Regions from separate parts of the Leuconostoc mesenteroides subsp. mesenteroides ATCC 8293 genome, predicted to be linked through region 2. Evidence: a T-box and tRNA genes for the amino acid it is inferred to sense, from the RefSeq annotation. Region 2 holds a T-box; the other regions hold tRNA genes.
What was found. A T-box is a leader RNA that pairs with one kind of tRNA and senses whether it is charged. The one in region 2 lies ahead of thrS (threonine--tRNA ligase), so its partner is inferred to be a tRNA-Thr.
Positions count from the first base shown of each region.

Region 1 (5,655 bases), 260 kb from region 2:
CGTGATGATTTAGCAGATAATTATCCGATTATTAAAAGAGCAGATTTGGGTGACTTCCTTGGAATCAAGGGAATTATGATGAAGACTGAAGCTGGTGAATTAACAGTTTTGGCTACAGAATTAACACATTTATCTAAGGCTCTTCGTCCAATGCCTGATAAGTTCCATGGTATTTCTGATGTTGAAACACGGTATCGTAAGCGTTACTTGGATTTGATTGCCAATGAAGATTCTTTCAAAAAGTTCCAAGAACGCTCACATATCATTTCTGCTATTCGTGCATATATGGATAGAAATGATTTCCTTGAGGTTGAAACGCCAATTTTGCAAACTGAAGCCGGTGGGGCTGCAGCCCGTCCATTTATCACACATCATAATGCTTTGAATATTGATATGTACATGCGTATCGCAACAGAATTGTACTTAAAGCGTTTGGTTGTGGGTGGCATGGAACGTGTATATGAAATTGGCCGTATTTTCCGTAATGAGGGTATGGATCCAAAGCACAATCCTGAGTTTACAACAATGGAGTCATATGCAGCTTATATGGACTTTACAGATGTTATGGACGAAACTGAAGGTATTTTCAAAGCTGCCGCTTCTGTCGTCTCAGATGACTTGAAAATTACTTATCAGGGAACTGAAATTGATCTTGGCACAAAGTTTGCGCGCAAACATCTAGTCGACTTGATTAAAGAACAAACTGGTATTGATTTTTGGCAGGAAATGTCCGTTGAAGAAGCACAAAAGTTGGCCGATGATAACCATGTAAAGTACGAAAAATACTGGGGTGTGGGTCATATTATCAATGCATTCTTCGAAGAATTTGTAGAGGATACTTTGGTACAGCCAACATTTGTTTATGGACATCCAGTTGAAGTGTCACCACTCGCTAAGAAAAATACTGATGATCCTCGTTTTACTGATCGTTTTGAATTGTTTATTATGGGTAGCGAGTATGCGAATGCCTTTACTGAGTTAAACGATCCTATTGACCAACGTGCACGTTTTGAGGCTCAAGCGGCTGAACGTGAGAATGGTAATGACGAAGCTGAAGGTATTGATGAAGACTTCATAGAAGCTTTGGAATATGGTATGCCACCTACAGGTGGACTTGGTGTTGGTATTGATCGTTTGGTCATGTTATTGACTGATTCTGACACAATTCGTGACGTTGTGTTGTTCCCAACAATGCGTCCAGAATAATAAATCATTGACAAGTCGTTACACAATTAGTTATAATAATATAGTTGTGTTAGCGACATCATTCCGACTTAGCTCAGTTGGTAGAGCACCTGACTGTTAATCAGGTTGTCGCCGGTTCGAGCCCGGCAGTCGGAGTTTTATGAGAAGCAAATCATCTTGATTTGCTTCTTTTTTATGTGATAAACTGTTGACAGATTTTCTCACTCATGGCATAATAATATAGTTGTGTTAGCAACGTCATTCCGACTTAGCTCAGTTGGTAGAGCACCTGACTGTTAATCAGGTTGTCGCCGGTTCGAGCCCGGCAGTCGGAGTTTCGCCGACGTAGCTCAGTTGGTAGAGCACGGGTATCGTAAACCTGGGGTCGGAGGTTCGAATCCTCTCGTCGGCACTATTATGCATATCTTGCAAAGCAAATCATCTGAGGTTTGCTTATTTTTTTACAATGAAAAGGACGCAATTGAAAAACATGATTGTACTATTCAATAAACCGTACAATGTTTTAACTAAGTTTACTGATGCTGAAGGGCGACCAACTTTGGCTGACTACATTGATATTCCACGGGTTTATGCCGCTGGTCGTTTGGACATGGACAGTGAGGGCCTATTATTGCTGACTGATAGCGGTAAACTGAATCATGAATTGACTGATCCTGATAATAAAGCCTATAAAACTTATGTTGTTCAAGTAGAAGGGGTCCCAACAAAGTCACAACTAAAGCAACTTGAGCAAGGTGTGGCGTTAAAAGATGGGTTAACTTTACCAGCTAAAGTCAAACGTATTCCTTATCCAAAATGGTTATGGGAACGAGAGAAGCCAATCCGTATTCGTAAAAACCAGCCAACGAGTTTTATTCAATTAAAAATAAAAGAGGGCCGTAATCGGCAAGTACGCCGTATGACAGCAGCTGTTGGTATTCCAACGCTACGCTTGATACGGACACATATTGGTGAATATCATATTGCCGACTTAAAACCAGGACAATATCGAATTGTGAAGTAATGATTTTGTGGTGCAAAAGCATCATAAACGGTTATAATAGTAAAAGATGTAAATTAAAAGAGGTGACCTCATGGGACGTAAATGGGAAAACATTAAAATGAAGAAGGCGCAGACTGATGGTGCTGCCGCTAAAGTTAACAGTAAGTATGGCATTGAAATTTATGCTGCAGCGAAGCAAGGTGGCAGTCCAGACCCTGAGGCTAATTCAACATTAAAGTTTGTTATTGAACGTGCTAAGCAAGCACAAGTGCCAAAGCACGTTATTGAACGTGCCATTGAAAAGGCAAAGGGTTCAGGGGATGAAACCTTTATCGAGGGACGTTACGAGGGATTTGGACCAAACGGTTCATTGATTATTGTAGATACGTTGACATCAAACGTTAATCGTACAGCTACAAATGTGCGCACAGCTTTCAATAAAAATGGTGGAACTTACGGTGCTGCTGGCTCTGTTAGTTATTTATTCGATGAAACAGGCGTGATTGTTTTTGAGGGTGAAGATGCCGATGCTACGTTGGAAACACTGCTAGACGCTGAAGTTGATGTTCGTGACGCCGAACAACAAGATGATCATATTGTTGTTTATACAGAACCAACTGCTTTGCATCAAGCAATTGCTGCTCTGCGTGAAAGTGGTGTGAGCGATTTCTCAACTACGGAAATCAGCATGTTGCCACAATCAGAAATGACACTGGCAGGCGAAGACTTAGAAATTTTCGAAAAGTTAATTGATGTATTAGAATCTGACGATGATGTTCAAAAAGTTTATCATAACGTCGAATTATAATAATAAATAAAAAACGCAATGGCATTCATTGCGTTTTTTATTTGTGAATTAATTTTGTGCAAAATGCCGATTCGCAAGAGAAGCAATATATTTGGAAAAATCAATATGTTCATTAAAAGGTTGGACAACATCAAAGACTTCGCCACCTGCCTGTTTGAAAATATCATGATTTTCAACGTGAATTTCTTCGATGGTTTCCAAGCAGTCGGCTACAAATGCTGGAGTTGCTACTAGGACACGTTTGATACCTTGGCTGGGCAGTGACCTTAGTGTGTCACTTAAGTATGGTTTGACCCACTCAGTTGGCCCAAATCGTGATTGGAAAACCTGGTGAGTATTATCAGGTGTTAACGGCCCAACGCGCTCTAAAACGCCTTGTGTGGTTGCTGTACAGTGGTCAACATAAGGGTCACCACGACGAACATATGATTCGGGAACACCATGATAACTAATGATTAAACGATCATAATCGTTTTTAGCCCACGCCTCGCGAATGTCTCTAGCTAATAAATCCAAATAGGCTTCATCGTTGTAAAATGACTTAACAATGTTAATGTTTTTGTCGGCCTTACGGACTTGATCAATGACTGATTGTGTTGATGTAACAGAATATTGGGGAAACAGTGGCAATACAACAATGTCGTCAGCGCCCGCCAGACGCATTTCTTTCAGTGTTTCTGCAATGTTAGGCTTACGATAAGTCATTGCACAACGAACAATCCAGTTTGGTTGTAATTGCTGTACTTGCTCAACTTGTTTTTTCGCATAGACCATTAATGGCGAACCGTCTTTTCGCCAAATTTTTTGGTAAAGTTCAGCTGATTTAAACGATCTCTTAGGCAAAATTTTACCTCTTAAAATGGGTTGCCAGAGTAGTCTGGGCATTTGAATAACGTTGGTATCTGATAGAAACTCTTTTAAATATGCTTTCACATCATCTGGATGTGGGGAGTCAGGGGTGCCTAGGTTGACTAATAATAGACCTTTTTTATTCATATGGAAGCGATCCTTATCTAGTTTAATATTTAATACTATAACTCAATTTTTGACTAAAATGTATGTCGAAAAGCCAAAAATTGTGATAAGGATAACTATTGTCCTTTTATTTAGAAATTATTTTTGCTTACAAAAATAATTCGAATTTGTTAATAAATACTATATTTTTTTCTCGGATTGTTTGCTCTGACATTATAGTATGTCGAGACTATGTTTTTTAAGCCTTAAATCATCAGCACAGTTTATTTTGAAAATTGAAATAATTTCCATAACAATAGAATTAGGATTGAGTAATGTCAGCATATTCGTCGTGGAGAAAAAAGCCTGACAACGTCTAAAATAAAAGGAATTGTTGATTATTTAAGAAGAGATAATAAAAAGCCGCAACCGGAGTTGCGACTTGATATAGCTCGTGAGAGAATCGAACTCTCGATTCCGCCGTGAAAGGGCAGCGTCTTAGCCACTTGACCAACGAGCCATGGTCAATAATGTCAATCTGTATCAGATGACTATAATATAATATCAAGTTTTTAAGTAGTCGTCAAGTTATTTATAAGTATTTTTGGACAAGTAATTATTATCATTTCAGTTTAAGCACTTGTCTTCTTTGGATATCAATGCTAGACTATTCTATGTGAAATTTAGCTGATATAGTATCGAATAATGGTCGATTGTTTCTAGCCAGCACCCATGCTGGAACTATCATAAACATGTTATTTAATTGATAGCCACTCGTGCGTCAATTTTTTATTTTCCATTGATGTATTCATACAAATAGGCTGATGAGTTACATAATTGTATAGGAGAGAATAATGGAAAAATTATTTCAATTGAAAGAAAATAAAACTACTGTCCGTCGTGAAATCATTGCTGGGATTACGACATTTGTATCAATGGCCTATATTTTCTTTTTGAACCCTCAAATTCTAGGGCAAGCTGGTGTGCCAACACAAGCCGTATTTTTAGCGGCTATTCTAGTAGCAGTTTTTGGTACATTGTTTATGGGCTTGTTTGCTAATGTACCGTTTGCTTTGGCACCAGGTATCGGCATGCAAGCATACTTCACGTATACTATCGTGTTTGGCTTCGGATTTACCTGGCAGCAAGCATTGGCTATCGTATTTTTAGTTGGTGTAGTGGATATTGTCATTACGTTGACACATGGTCGCCGTGCAATTGTTAAGGGTATTCCAACTGAATTAAAAGCGGCTATTGGTGGTGGAATTGGGTTGTTCGTTACTTATATAGGGTTGAAAAACGCCGGTTTTATCAATTTTATTGTTGATCCTAGCAATATTATGACGCTAAATGGCAAACCGTTCACTGGAGAAGTACATGGTGCGGTAAATAGCATCTTGGCCAATGGTGGTGTAACACCAGAATTGACTAAATTCAACAACGCTAGTACCTTATTAGCATTAATTGGTTTTGTTATTTTGGTTGTGTTGGTGATGCGAAAGGTGCCTGGCGCATTCCTTATATCATTGATAGTGACCACATTAATCGGTATTCCAATGGGTGTTACGAATACGCATATTGGGGCTGGAACCTCAGTTAGCCATGCCTTCGGTGAATTGGGGCAGGTGTTTGGTCAATCATTAGGTGCTCAAGGATTGGGCAGCTTATTTAATAACTGGCATCATGCGTCATTAGCGTTAGTTAC
Region 1 covers NC_008531.1:366,147-371,801, forward strand. Annotated here, with positions in the region: gene lysS (lysine--tRNA ligase) at 1-1,206, shown strand, start outside; tRNA gene LEUM_RS01980 (tRNA-Asn) at 1,269-1,341, shown strand; tRNA gene LEUM_RS01985 (tRNA-Asn) at 1,448-1,520, shown strand; tRNA gene LEUM_RS01990 (tRNA-Thr) at 1,525-1,597, shown strand; gene LEUM_RS01995 (rRNA large subunit pseudouridine synthase E) at 1,676-2,209, shown strand; gene LEUM_RS02000 (YebC/PmpR family DNA-binding transcriptional regulator) at 2,280-2,996, shown strand; gene hemH (ferrochelatase) at 3,045-3,992, opposite strand; tRNA gene LEUM_RS02010 (tRNA-Glu) at 4,399-4,470, opposite strand; gene LEUM_RS02015 (NCS2 family permease) at 4,805-5,655, shown strand, end outside.
Region 1: it encodes a tRNA-Thr, which carries the amino acid that the T-box ahead of thrS (threonine--tRNA ligase) is inferred to sense. The anticodon was not compared.

Region 2 (5,655 bases):
ATGCAGTCTTACATTTAATTGAACCGTTGGGGTTTGAACTTGATGACAAACACGTTAAACGTGCCGGGTTAGATTATTGGGATCATGTAAAGTTGGTGAAACACCCAAGCTTGCCTGATTTTCTAGACACTTTAGCAGAAACAGACAACTTATACTTGGTTTCTAAATTTGCTAACCAAGACTACACACAGCCTAATTACGCACAAAATGATACTGACAATTACTTCTTATTTGGAAAAGAAACCACAGGGCTACCAGAAGTATTTATGCGTCAAAATCCGGAGAAGGCTATTCGTATCCCACAGGATGATTCACATGTTCGTTCGTTGAATTTATCGAATACTGTCGCAATTGTGCTTTATGAAGCATTGCGCCAGCAATCTTTTTCAAATTTAGAAACAACTCACACATACGAGCAAGACAAACTGAAATAAACAGTTGACAGATATAAATTTCCCTGATAAACTAATATAGTTGTTTCGTTACAATGAACAACTATTGACCATGGCTCGTTGGTCAAGTGGCTAAGACGCTGCCCTTTCACGGCGGAATCGAGAGTTCGATTCTCTCACGAGCTACTAAAAAGCGCAACTCTGGTTGCGTTTTTTTGTGTTTAAAAATTAAATTTTTGAAATAGAGTTAAGCAAAGCTTAAGAATTTGATGTGAACATTTGTTCGAGTTTCAAAAATGATAAAATAAAGTGTTAGAATGAACTGACTAAGAGGTGGAACTTTGGCGACAAGAAAGACTACACAAAGACGGCGTACAACACGTGGTAAAAATAGTAAAAAAAAGAACCCTTTAGTTCAAAACCTATGCTTCTTGGGTGGTATTGTCTTAGGTATACTAGGTATATTTAAGCTTGGCATATTAGGGGTATTTATTGCTGACATTTTCCGTTTTTTCTTTGGAAACATGTATCTTGTGATTTTAATACCTATGACATTATTTTTAGGGTACTATTTTATTACTCGAAAAACACCTAAAATAGCAACTCATTTTTGGGTTGGCGCTTTTATGATGTTCATTGCTATTGAGACAATTTCATCATTGTTATTTTTTGAATACACACTAAAAAATGCAGATGGATATGTTGGCGAAGTGGTGCGGTTAATTGGTCAAGATTTTGTCAATCAATCAGCAAACACACCGGTTGGCGGTGGTATAATCGGCGCGGCATTATATCATCTACTGTTTATGTTAATGTCTAGCATTGGCACGTGGATTGTAACAATAATCTTATTATTCAGTGGTATTGCAATCTTTTTCCGTATTCCAGCTCGTGACATTGTTCAGCAAGGTGTTGAAAAAGCTCATGAAGGGGTTACTCATATTCAGGAAAAACGAGCTAATGAAAAGCCAACCCGACAATCGCTTTTCAAACGTGATAGACACAAGAAAGATATTACTGATTATGGAGATGATCCATTAGGTGTGAGCCGAGATGATAGTTTGTCAACCGATGTTCTCCCAAAAATAGAAAAAGACGTCAATCCACCTAGTGTTCATGAAAATTTCAATGAGCCTGAAATTAAATGGAATGGTCCTATAGCGCCTCAACCAACAAAAAAGTCTTCCAAAGATCAGGCCGAAAAGACTTCTGTTAGTGATAGCGAAGTTTCTACAGATATGTTGGAAAAAGAAAATCCGGATTACCAGTTACCAACTGCTGACCTATTAACGCAATTAGCGCCTACAGACCAAACAAAAGAGTTTAAAGGTTTAACCGACAAATCGCGTCTTGTCCATGATACGCTGCAAAGCTTTGGTGTTGAGGCGGAAGTGACCAGTGTCTCATTAGGACCTACGGTAACTCAATATGAGTTGAAACCAGGGCAAGGCGTTAAAGTAAATCGAATTGCTAATCTATCGGATGATTTAGCATTGGCATTAGCTGCAAAATCAATACGAATTGAGGCGCCAATCCCCGGTAAACCCTATGTTGGTATAGAGGTTCCTAATGATACTCAGGCAACTGTTGGATTCCGAGACATGATTGAGAATGCGCCATTTGATGATAATCCACTCAATGTGCCACTTGGCCGAGATGTAACAGGAAATATTATCATGGCAGACTTATCGGCTATGCCTCATTTGCTTATTGCTGGATCTACTGGATCTGGAAAATCAGTAGGGCTTAATGGTATTATTGTATCTATCCTTTTGCGTGCAAAACCTAATGAAGTTAAATTAATGATGGTTGATCCAAAAGTTGTTGAGTTATCTATTTATAACGGGATACCACACTTGCTGACACCAGTTGTTTCGGAGCCCCGTAAAGCAGCGAAGTCTTTGCAAAAAGTTGTTGACGAGATGGAAAATCGTTACAAGCTTTTAGCTCAATTTGGAAAACGTAATATTGGTGAATATAATGCGGCGGTTGAAAAGCAGAATGCTGAAGCTAAGGAAACAGATCAGCCAATTATGCAACCAATGCCATATATTGTTGCTATTGTAGATGAATTCGCTGACCTAATGAGTACGGTGGGTAATGAAATTGAAGTTTCTATCGCGCGCCTTGGTGCTAAAGCTCGTGCAGCCGGTATTCACATGATTTTGGCCACACAGCGACCTGACGTTAAAGTGATTAACGGTACTATAAAAAGTAATATTCCTGGTAGAATTGCTTTTAGAACAGCTTCTGGAATTGATTCACGCACTATTCTGGACAGTAATGGTGCTGAGAAGCTGCTCGGAAAAGGGGATATGATTTTTGCACCGCCCGGTAAGCCGACACAACGTGTTCAAGGTGCATTTATTAGTAACACTGATGTGACTAATATTGTTGAATTTGTTAAGTCACAACAAGAGGTTCAGTATTCCGATGCAATGACTGTTACAGATGAAGAGATTGCTCAAGATAATTCGGAAAATGCTGATGGAAATAGTGATGATGAGTTATTCCAAGAAGCTTTGCAATTTGTTATTGAACAACAAAAAGCCTCAACATCACTGTTACAACGTCGTTTCAGGATTGGTTATAATCGAGCCGCTCGATTAATTGATGATTTGGAAGCAGGCGGTTACATTGGACCAGCAGACGGATCACGGCCAAGACACGTCAATATTTCAGATGGTAGCTCTGGGATAGAAAGTTAGCATTAGTTTCAAACTAAGTAGTATGATTATATTTTTTGAGTAGAATTAAATGATTAAGCAAACAGGAGAATAATAAAAATGGCACTTACAAAAAATCAAATTGCTGCACTACAAAATGTTTTTGATAATGGTATTTTAGATCATGATGTCGAGGCATTAGAAGCGCTAAAGATTGTATTAGCAGATTTAAAAAAATAATTGCAACACAGCAAAAAAAATGTTATGATGTTTCTCAGAAACATTGATAAGGACAACTCGATTGTCATGCACTTAAAGAGAGTTCATGTTTGGTGAAAATGAGCAGTGCATACATAAGAGACTACCTTTGAGTGGTGATTTAGTAGTTTTAAATGAAAAGTTGCCCGGGTGATACCGTTATATATCATTTGAGAGAAATAGGAATTTTTCCTGTTTTAAACTTGGGTGGTACCGCGGTAAAACGTCCCTTTAGATCTAATAAGGATCTGAAGGGACGTTTTTGTTTTATTAATGTAAAATACTAGAATGGAATTTGAAAGGAAAATAGCATGGCAGAAATCAGTCTTACATTCCCAGATGGCGCTATTAAAAAGTTTGATGAAGGGATTAAGCCAATTGGGGTTGCCGAAAGTATTTCAAAGTCATTGGCAAAGAAGTCAGTGTCAGGAAAAATAAATGGTTCATACATTGGCATGAACGATGTTATTACTGAAAGTGGCGATTTTCAACTAATCACTACATCAGATAGCGAAGCATTAGATCTACTTCGTCACTCAGCATCTCATTTATTAGCACAAGCATTAAAGCGAATTCCAAAATTTGCTAACATTCATTTTGGAGTTGGTCCTTTTATTGAAAATGGCTTCTATTACGACACAGATAATGGGGCTGGCAATCAAGTGTCAATCGAAGATTTCCCTGAAATCGAGGCGATTATGCACAAAATTGTGAAAGAGGATCTACCAATTCTTTCTCGCGAAATCACACGTGATGAAGCATTAGAAATATTTGCTGATGATCCATATAAAGTTGAGTTAGTAAATGATCTACCAGTCGATGAAAAGATCACAATTGCTGTTCAAGGAGATCATATTGAGCTTGATAAGGGTGGTCTGGTACCATCAACGGGTTGGATTAAGCATTTTAAGCTTACTTCAGTGGCTGGCGCTTACTGGCGTGGAGATTCAAGCAACCCAATGATGCAACGAGTATATGGAACGGCCTTTTGGAAAGCAGCTGACGTTGAAGCAGAAATTGCTCGTCGTGAAGAAGCTAAGGAACGTGATCATCGTGTCATTGGACGTGATCTTGATCTATTCTTTACTAGCCAGGAGGTTGGTTCAGGATTACCAGTTTGGCTGCCAAATGGTGCAACAATTCGTCGCCAAGTTGAAAGATATATTACAGATAAAGAGCTGTCAAATGGCTACCAGCACGTTTACACACCAGTATTGTCTAATTTGAACTTATATAAGACATCTGGTCACTGGGACCATTATCGTGAAGATATGTTCCCACCAATGGATATGGGGGATGGCGAATTTTTGGAATTACGTCCAATGAATTGTCCATCACATATCATGGTATTTAATCATAAGCCACGTTCATACCGTGAATTACCAATGCGTATTGCTGAATTAGGAATGATGCATCGTTATGAAAAATCTGGTGCTTTGACAGGGTTATCTCGTGTTCGTGAGATGACATTGAACGATGGTCATACATTCGTTGAACCAGAAAAGTTAGAAGAAGAGTTTAAGTCTATTCTAACAATGATGATGGGTGTCTATCGTGACTTCAACATTAAAGATTATCGTTTCCGTTTGTCTTATCGTGATCCCAAAAATACAGAAAAGTATTTTGATGATGATGAAATGTGGGAAAAGTCACAAAAGCAATTGAAAACAGCAATGGATGATCTCGGTCTTGATTATTTCGAGGCTGAAGGTGAAGCTGCTTTCTATGGTCCAAAGTTAGACGTTCAAACAAAGACTGCCTTAGGTAATGAAGAAACATTGTCAACTATCCAATTAGACTTCTTGTTGCCAGAACGATTTGACTTGAAATATATTGGTCGTGATGGTCTGGATAATCATCGTCCAGTGATGTTACATCGTGGTATTGTTGGTACGATGGAACGTTTCACAGCCTACTTGATTGAAATGTACAAGGGTGCTTTCCCAACATGGTTGTCACCTTTACAAGTACAAATCATCCCTGTTAATTTAGGTGCTCATGGTAATTATGCGAACGCTGTACAGCAGAAGTTACAGGATGCTGGATTGCGCGCTAATGTTGAAACAAAAGACGCTAAGATGGGCTACCTCATTCGTGAAGCGCAAACGAACAAAATTCCATATACTTTGGTACTAGGCGATTCAGAGGTAAATAGTAACACGGTTACTGTTCGTAAGTATGGTGATACAAAAACAGTTACAATGTCATACGATGAATTCCAATATTTGATTTTGTCTGATGTTTCTAATTACTCACGTGAAACCGAATGAACAAAATAGCGTTGTTTATTTTTAGAAAAAAATCAGCATACTAGATCATGTATGTATGAAAAGTCAAAG
Region 2 covers NC_008531.1:625,972-631,626, forward strand. Annotated here, with positions in the region: gene LEUM_RS03210 (tRNA (cytidine(34)-2'-O)-methyltransferase) at 1-434, shown strand, start outside; tRNA gene LEUM_RS03215 (tRNA-Glu) at 507-578, shown strand; gene LEUM_RS03220 (FtsK/SpoIIIE family DNA translocase) at 734-3,100, shown strand; T-box leader at 3,333-3,550, shown strand; gene thrS (threonine--tRNA ligase) at 3,628-5,586, shown strand.

Region 3 (5,655 bases), 830 kb from region 2:
ACGCATATTGATTTTGGCAAATTGTTTGGCAAACGGAAACAATCCATCGTTAGCCATTGCAAACAACACCCGAGGGAATGAAACGATTTTCCCGTTTAGTGTTCCAAGTAAAGAAATTAATACAGCGATACTCAATAACCTGCCACCAATAATACCAAATGCATTTGTAGCCATGTATAACGTTGTGTTTTGTCCCAACTTAACAATAGTATTAGCGGGCAAACTCTGATAAACGCCAAAACTCACACCAACATAGGCAACTAGAACAATCAAAATACCAAAAATAATAGCCTTGGGTAATACTTTTTGTGGATTTTTAATTTCACCACTTATATTAGCTAGAGTAACCCAACCATCGTAAGCAAATAAGGTGGCTAATACAGCCACTCCGAAGCCACCTTGGCCACTCTGCGAAACCTGAGCAACAGTCTGTCCAATCGCATCATGCTGTCCAAAAAAAAGGCCAAAAATGATTAATGCAATAATCGGCAACATTTTCACTGTAGTTGTTATTATTTGAAAACCGGCACTGAATCGGTTTGGAATTGAGTTAATAAGACCTACAAAAGATAATGCAATAATTGCGGATGGTATAGCTAAAGACTTAGATAATCCAAATAAATCAACAAATAAAATGCCAAAATATGCTGCAATAGATCCCATCATTGCTGGGCCGTAAAATACCACTTGCATCCACCCAGCTAAGAAACCCCAAACCTTACCATAAATTTTCTCGATATAAATATAAATGCCACCAGTTTTGTCCATTTGAGAGCCAATTTCAGCTACGCTGATTCCTGACGCTAGCGTTAAAAGACCTCCAGCAATCCACGCTAGCATCGCTGCGTTTGTACTACCTGCTGATTCTAAGACACTGCCTTGCTTAAAAAATATACCAGAACCAATGATTGTTCCAACAACTAAAGCTAATGATGCTGTTAATCCAAAACCACGATTCAATTTCTGTTCATTATTTCCCATCATATCTCCAAGATAAATAGATGATATCTTTATTATTCATCAATACCCATCACATCAAATAAAAAAGTTCGGAAAGTCCGAGCTTTTAATTACTAAAATAATCCAGTCCCATCACGTGACGGACATCTTTCATTGTTTCCTCGGCGACAACATTGGCTTTATTTGAGCCTTCTTGCAACATGTTCAAAACCGCTGGGATATCTTGGGCGTATTCTTCGCGTCGTTGACGAATTGGTGCCATTTCAGCTTCCATGACATCTATCAAATGCTTTTTTATTTTCATATCACCTAAGCCACCAGCAGTATACTGATCTTTTAGTTCTTGAACACGTTTTTTATCCGGATCAAAAATATCTAAGTAAGTAAACACCACATTACCTTCAACATGACCAGGATCAGTAATATTGATATGTAAGGGATCTGTATACATTGACTTAACTTTTTTCACCAATGTATCCGCATCATCACTCAAGAAAATGCCGTTATTTAATGACTTGGACATTTTTGCATTACCATCTAAACCTGGTAAACGCCCTTGCCCCTTGGGTGGAAAAACACCAACTGGTTCAACTAGGACATCAGACTTATAAGCATTATTGAACGAGCGTACTAATTCACGTGTCTGCTCAAGCATAGGCTCTTGATCATCCCCTACCGGCACCTTTGTTGCTCGGAAAATAGCGATATCAGCTGCTTGTGATACTGGATATGTCAAAAATCCTGCAGGGATTCCCTCATCAAAGCCTTTTTGTTTAATTTCTGACTTAACTGTTGGATTTCTTTGTAACCGAGCGACACTAACCAAGTTCATAAAGTATTCTGTAAGTTCGAATAACCCTTTGATTTGTGATTGTACAAAAATGGTTGTCTTAGCTGGGTCAATACCAACCGCCAAATAGTCCAAGGCTACCTCAGTTAATGATTGACGTATTTTTTCTGGATTACGAGCATTATCTGTAAATGCTTGTGTATCAGCAATCATAACAAATGGCAAGTAATCGCCAGAATTTTGCATGCTCACACGGTTTTTTAACGATCCAATATAATGACCAATATGTAGTTTACCAGTGGGACGATCACCAGTTAAATAAATTTCTTTTGACATGTTCAAAACCTTCTATTAATTAGTTAACTCATTCTATTATACGTTAAATCTAGGAGCAGCGTTGAAGAAATTATCACAAAACAAAGTACGTTATTATTGACATTTTCCTATAAAACTTATACACTATCACTATTAAGAAGAAAGAGGTACGAGAACTTGTTGAACAATTTTTAAGATGTGGTGAATAAAAGCAATAGATTGTTTTTATGCGCTTTTCTTGAGATTGGTCTGCCTTTTTCGTACTAAACACGTAAACTGCCACCAGTCTCGCAAGTTGATTGGAGGCATTTTTTATGCAAGAAAACCCTCGTAAAGTATTTTTAGTTGGCTTAACAACTAATCAGGGAAACCTAGACTACGAATTAGAAGAACTAGCGAACCTAGCAAAAGCAAATAATCTTGAACCCGTTGAAACTTTTACCCAAAAGCTAGAACGACCAAATCCTAGCACTTACTTTGGTAAAGGTAAGGTCGAAGAGTTAGGTGAAGCTGTAAAAACTTATGACGTTGATATGATTGTTGTCAATGATGAATTGACACCTTCTCAAATTCGTAACCTAGAAAAAACAACAGATGCTACTGTTGTCGATCGTACTGGTTTAATTCTCGAAATTTTCGCACAACGAGCCCAGACTAAAGTTGCAAAACTCCAAGTTCAGTTAGCACGTTTACAATATCAATTACCACGCTTACGTAAAAGCATGTCAATTTCATTAGATCAACAAACAGGTACAGGTGGCGCAGGTTTCACCTCACGTGGTTCTGGTGAAACAAAGCTAGAACAATCTCGCCAACGTATTACGTCTCAAATGGTTCATGTTCGTCAAGAACTGGCTGATTTAGATAAAAGTGAAAATACGCGTTCAATGCAACGACACGCTAACAACTTACCAAACGTAGCACTGGTTGGCTACACAAACGCTGGAAAGTCTACCTTGATGAATCGTTTGTTGATGCGTTTTGGTGTTGGTGCAGACAATGATGATAGTAAGCAAGTGTTTGAAAAAGATATGCTATTTGCTACGCTAAACACCACAGTTAGACAACTGACTCTTCCTGATAAAAGACAGTTTTTATTAAGTGATACGGTTGGTTTCGTATCCAAGCTACCTCATAACTTAGTTGCTGCTTTCAAATCAACATTACAAGAAGCGGCAAATGCAGATCTAATACTGCACGTGGTGGATGTTTCAGACGAGCATTATAAAGCTATGATGGAAACAACTGAGAAAACATTAACTGAGATTGGTGTTACTGGTAAACCCGTTATTACAGTATATAACAAAGCTGATCGCACTGAGTTGCACTATCCGGACATCTCTGGCGATAACGTGATTACTTTGTCAGCACTAGATACCAATTCTCAAGATGCACTGATTGATCTCATTGTTAAACATATTTTTAACGACAGCGAAGTCGTAACTTTGCATATACCCTTTGATAAAGGAAATGTTGTTGCCCAATTAGCGGCAAAACATAAATTTATAGAAGAACAATATGACGAAACCGGTAGTTGGTTAACCATTGAGCTATCTGAAGTTGAGCGAAACTTATTTCAACAATATATTACGAAAGAAAAAAGCATGAATTCATAGGAATTCATGCTTTTTCTTGAAAGTAATTATGCCGACCGCCGGGCTCAAACCGGCGACCCCCTCATTACTAGTGAGGTGCTCTATCAACTGAGCTAGGTCGGCAAATTAAAGTACTCAGGTACTACAAGTGAATAATACCAGATACCTCAATATATAAATATGGCGGCGGCCATATTATACGGGTGACAGGAATCGAACCTGCACGGATTACTCCACTGGAACCTAAATCCAGCGCGTCTGCCAGTTCCGCCACACCCGCATGTATCACACAACCCTTTAATTCTACTGGAAAAACCTAAATCAGTCAAGAGGGTAATACAACTTAAATCAAAAAAATGTTAAAAAACTGCTATTCTAACGATTCCTTAGTCAATTGACGCATTTCAATGGCAAATTTAACAACAGTTCGAGCAACTGCATACATTGGCACAATCAATATCATGCCAAAAATACCCCAAAGATTACCGGCTACCATCAAAAGAATCATAATTGTTAATGGGTGAATTTGTAATGATTTTCCAATAACATTTGGATAAATAAAGTTTCCATCCAATTGCTGAACAACCATCATCACAATCATTACCAACAACATTTGTTTCCATGATTGTGTACTGGCAACAATCAACGCTGGTATAACCCCAATCCAAGGGCCAATATATGGCACAATGTTAGTAATACCAGCAATCACACCCAGTAACCATGCGTATGGTTCACCAATAATTAAATAACCCACAGCCATGGTCATCCCGACAAACAACATTTCAAGAGCTTGCCCCGATATATATCTTTCAATAGTTTTATCCATTTTAAGTGTCAATTCTTTGACATTATCAGCAAAACGAACCGGAAAAAGCTTCTGGATTGCTGGTAGCAAGCGATCACCATCACTTAGCATATAAAATAAAACGACTGGAATAGTCACGACATTAATCGTGACCGATGTAACCATCGAGACAGCACTGCCTAATGTACCTGCCGTAATAGTTAAAAAAGAAGCCGAGTACTTGCCAACAGCACTCTTTACTTCATCTATATCAATTGACAAATTTAAATTTGATAACCACTTACTTTGTAGTGAATCTGTTACAAAGCGCTGTACGTTTTGTGCAAATTCAGGTAATGCAGTAATTAAATTAGTAATTTCCGCCACTAGAGTTGGTATCAATAAAATCAAGGAACCAGCTATCACGGCTAGGAACAACACAAAAGTAATTATAACAGCCAGTTGATGCGGCATTTTATGCCCTTTAACTGTAATTTTCTTTAAAAGTGTCAAAACAGGTTTCAAAACATAGTACAAAGATCCGGCGACAATCAATGGTACAAAAACCGTGGAAATAAATACTGAAATTGGTTTCATTAGAAAATCAAATCGGGAAACAATCAAAATTAAGAGCGATAGCGCTAATAATTCAATGGTCCAAAAAAATATATTTTTGTATTTAGAATTCGGTATCATATAATTTCTCCAATAATTTATGTTGTACCTTTGGTAAGCTTAATGCCGACCACTCATCAGAACTAAAATATTGTTGATTATCATTCAACATAGCTGTTTCTTGCTTCACTAACCAAATTTCCCATCGACGATGTGTAAAAATATGTGTCACGGGCTTAATATTTAACTGTTGACCCGTAATTGATTCTATACTTTCAATTTGTGTTAGTGGAAATGTCCAAAATCCAGCCAACAAACCGCTATCCGGTCGTTTTTCAAATAATAATTTACCATCTTTTTCAAAAACTGAAGCCATAAACAACTGTTTTACTGGTCGTTGTTTCGTGGTTTTAACAGGGTATTGATCCTCAACACCATCTCGAAAAGCCGCATTAAATTCACGCACCGGTGAATACAAGCTATCGGGATTTTTGGTTGTCATATAACTTGATCCCAAATCCATAATTGCTTGGTTAAAGTCCCCTGGTCTTTCCGGATCAACAATTGGCGCAATAATATCATAAAATATCTTACGT
Region 3 covers NC_008531.1:1,830,856-1,836,510, forward strand. Annotated here, with positions in the region: gene LEUM_RS09035 (APC family permease) at 1-981, opposite strand, end outside; gene trpS (tryptophan--tRNA ligase) at 1,067-2,086, opposite strand; gene hflX (GTPase HflX) at 2,380-3,681, shown strand; tRNA gene LEUM_RS09050 (tRNA-Thr) at 3,711-3,783, opposite strand; tRNA gene LEUM_RS09055 (tRNA-Leu) at 3,859-3,940, opposite strand; gene LEUM_RS09060 (AI-2E family transporter) at 4,031-5,140, opposite strand; gene mutY (A/G-specific adenine glycosylase) at 5,124-5,655, opposite strand, start outside.
Region 3: it encodes a tRNA-Thr, which carries the amino acid that the T-box ahead of thrS (threonine--tRNA ligase) is inferred to sense. The anticodon was not compared.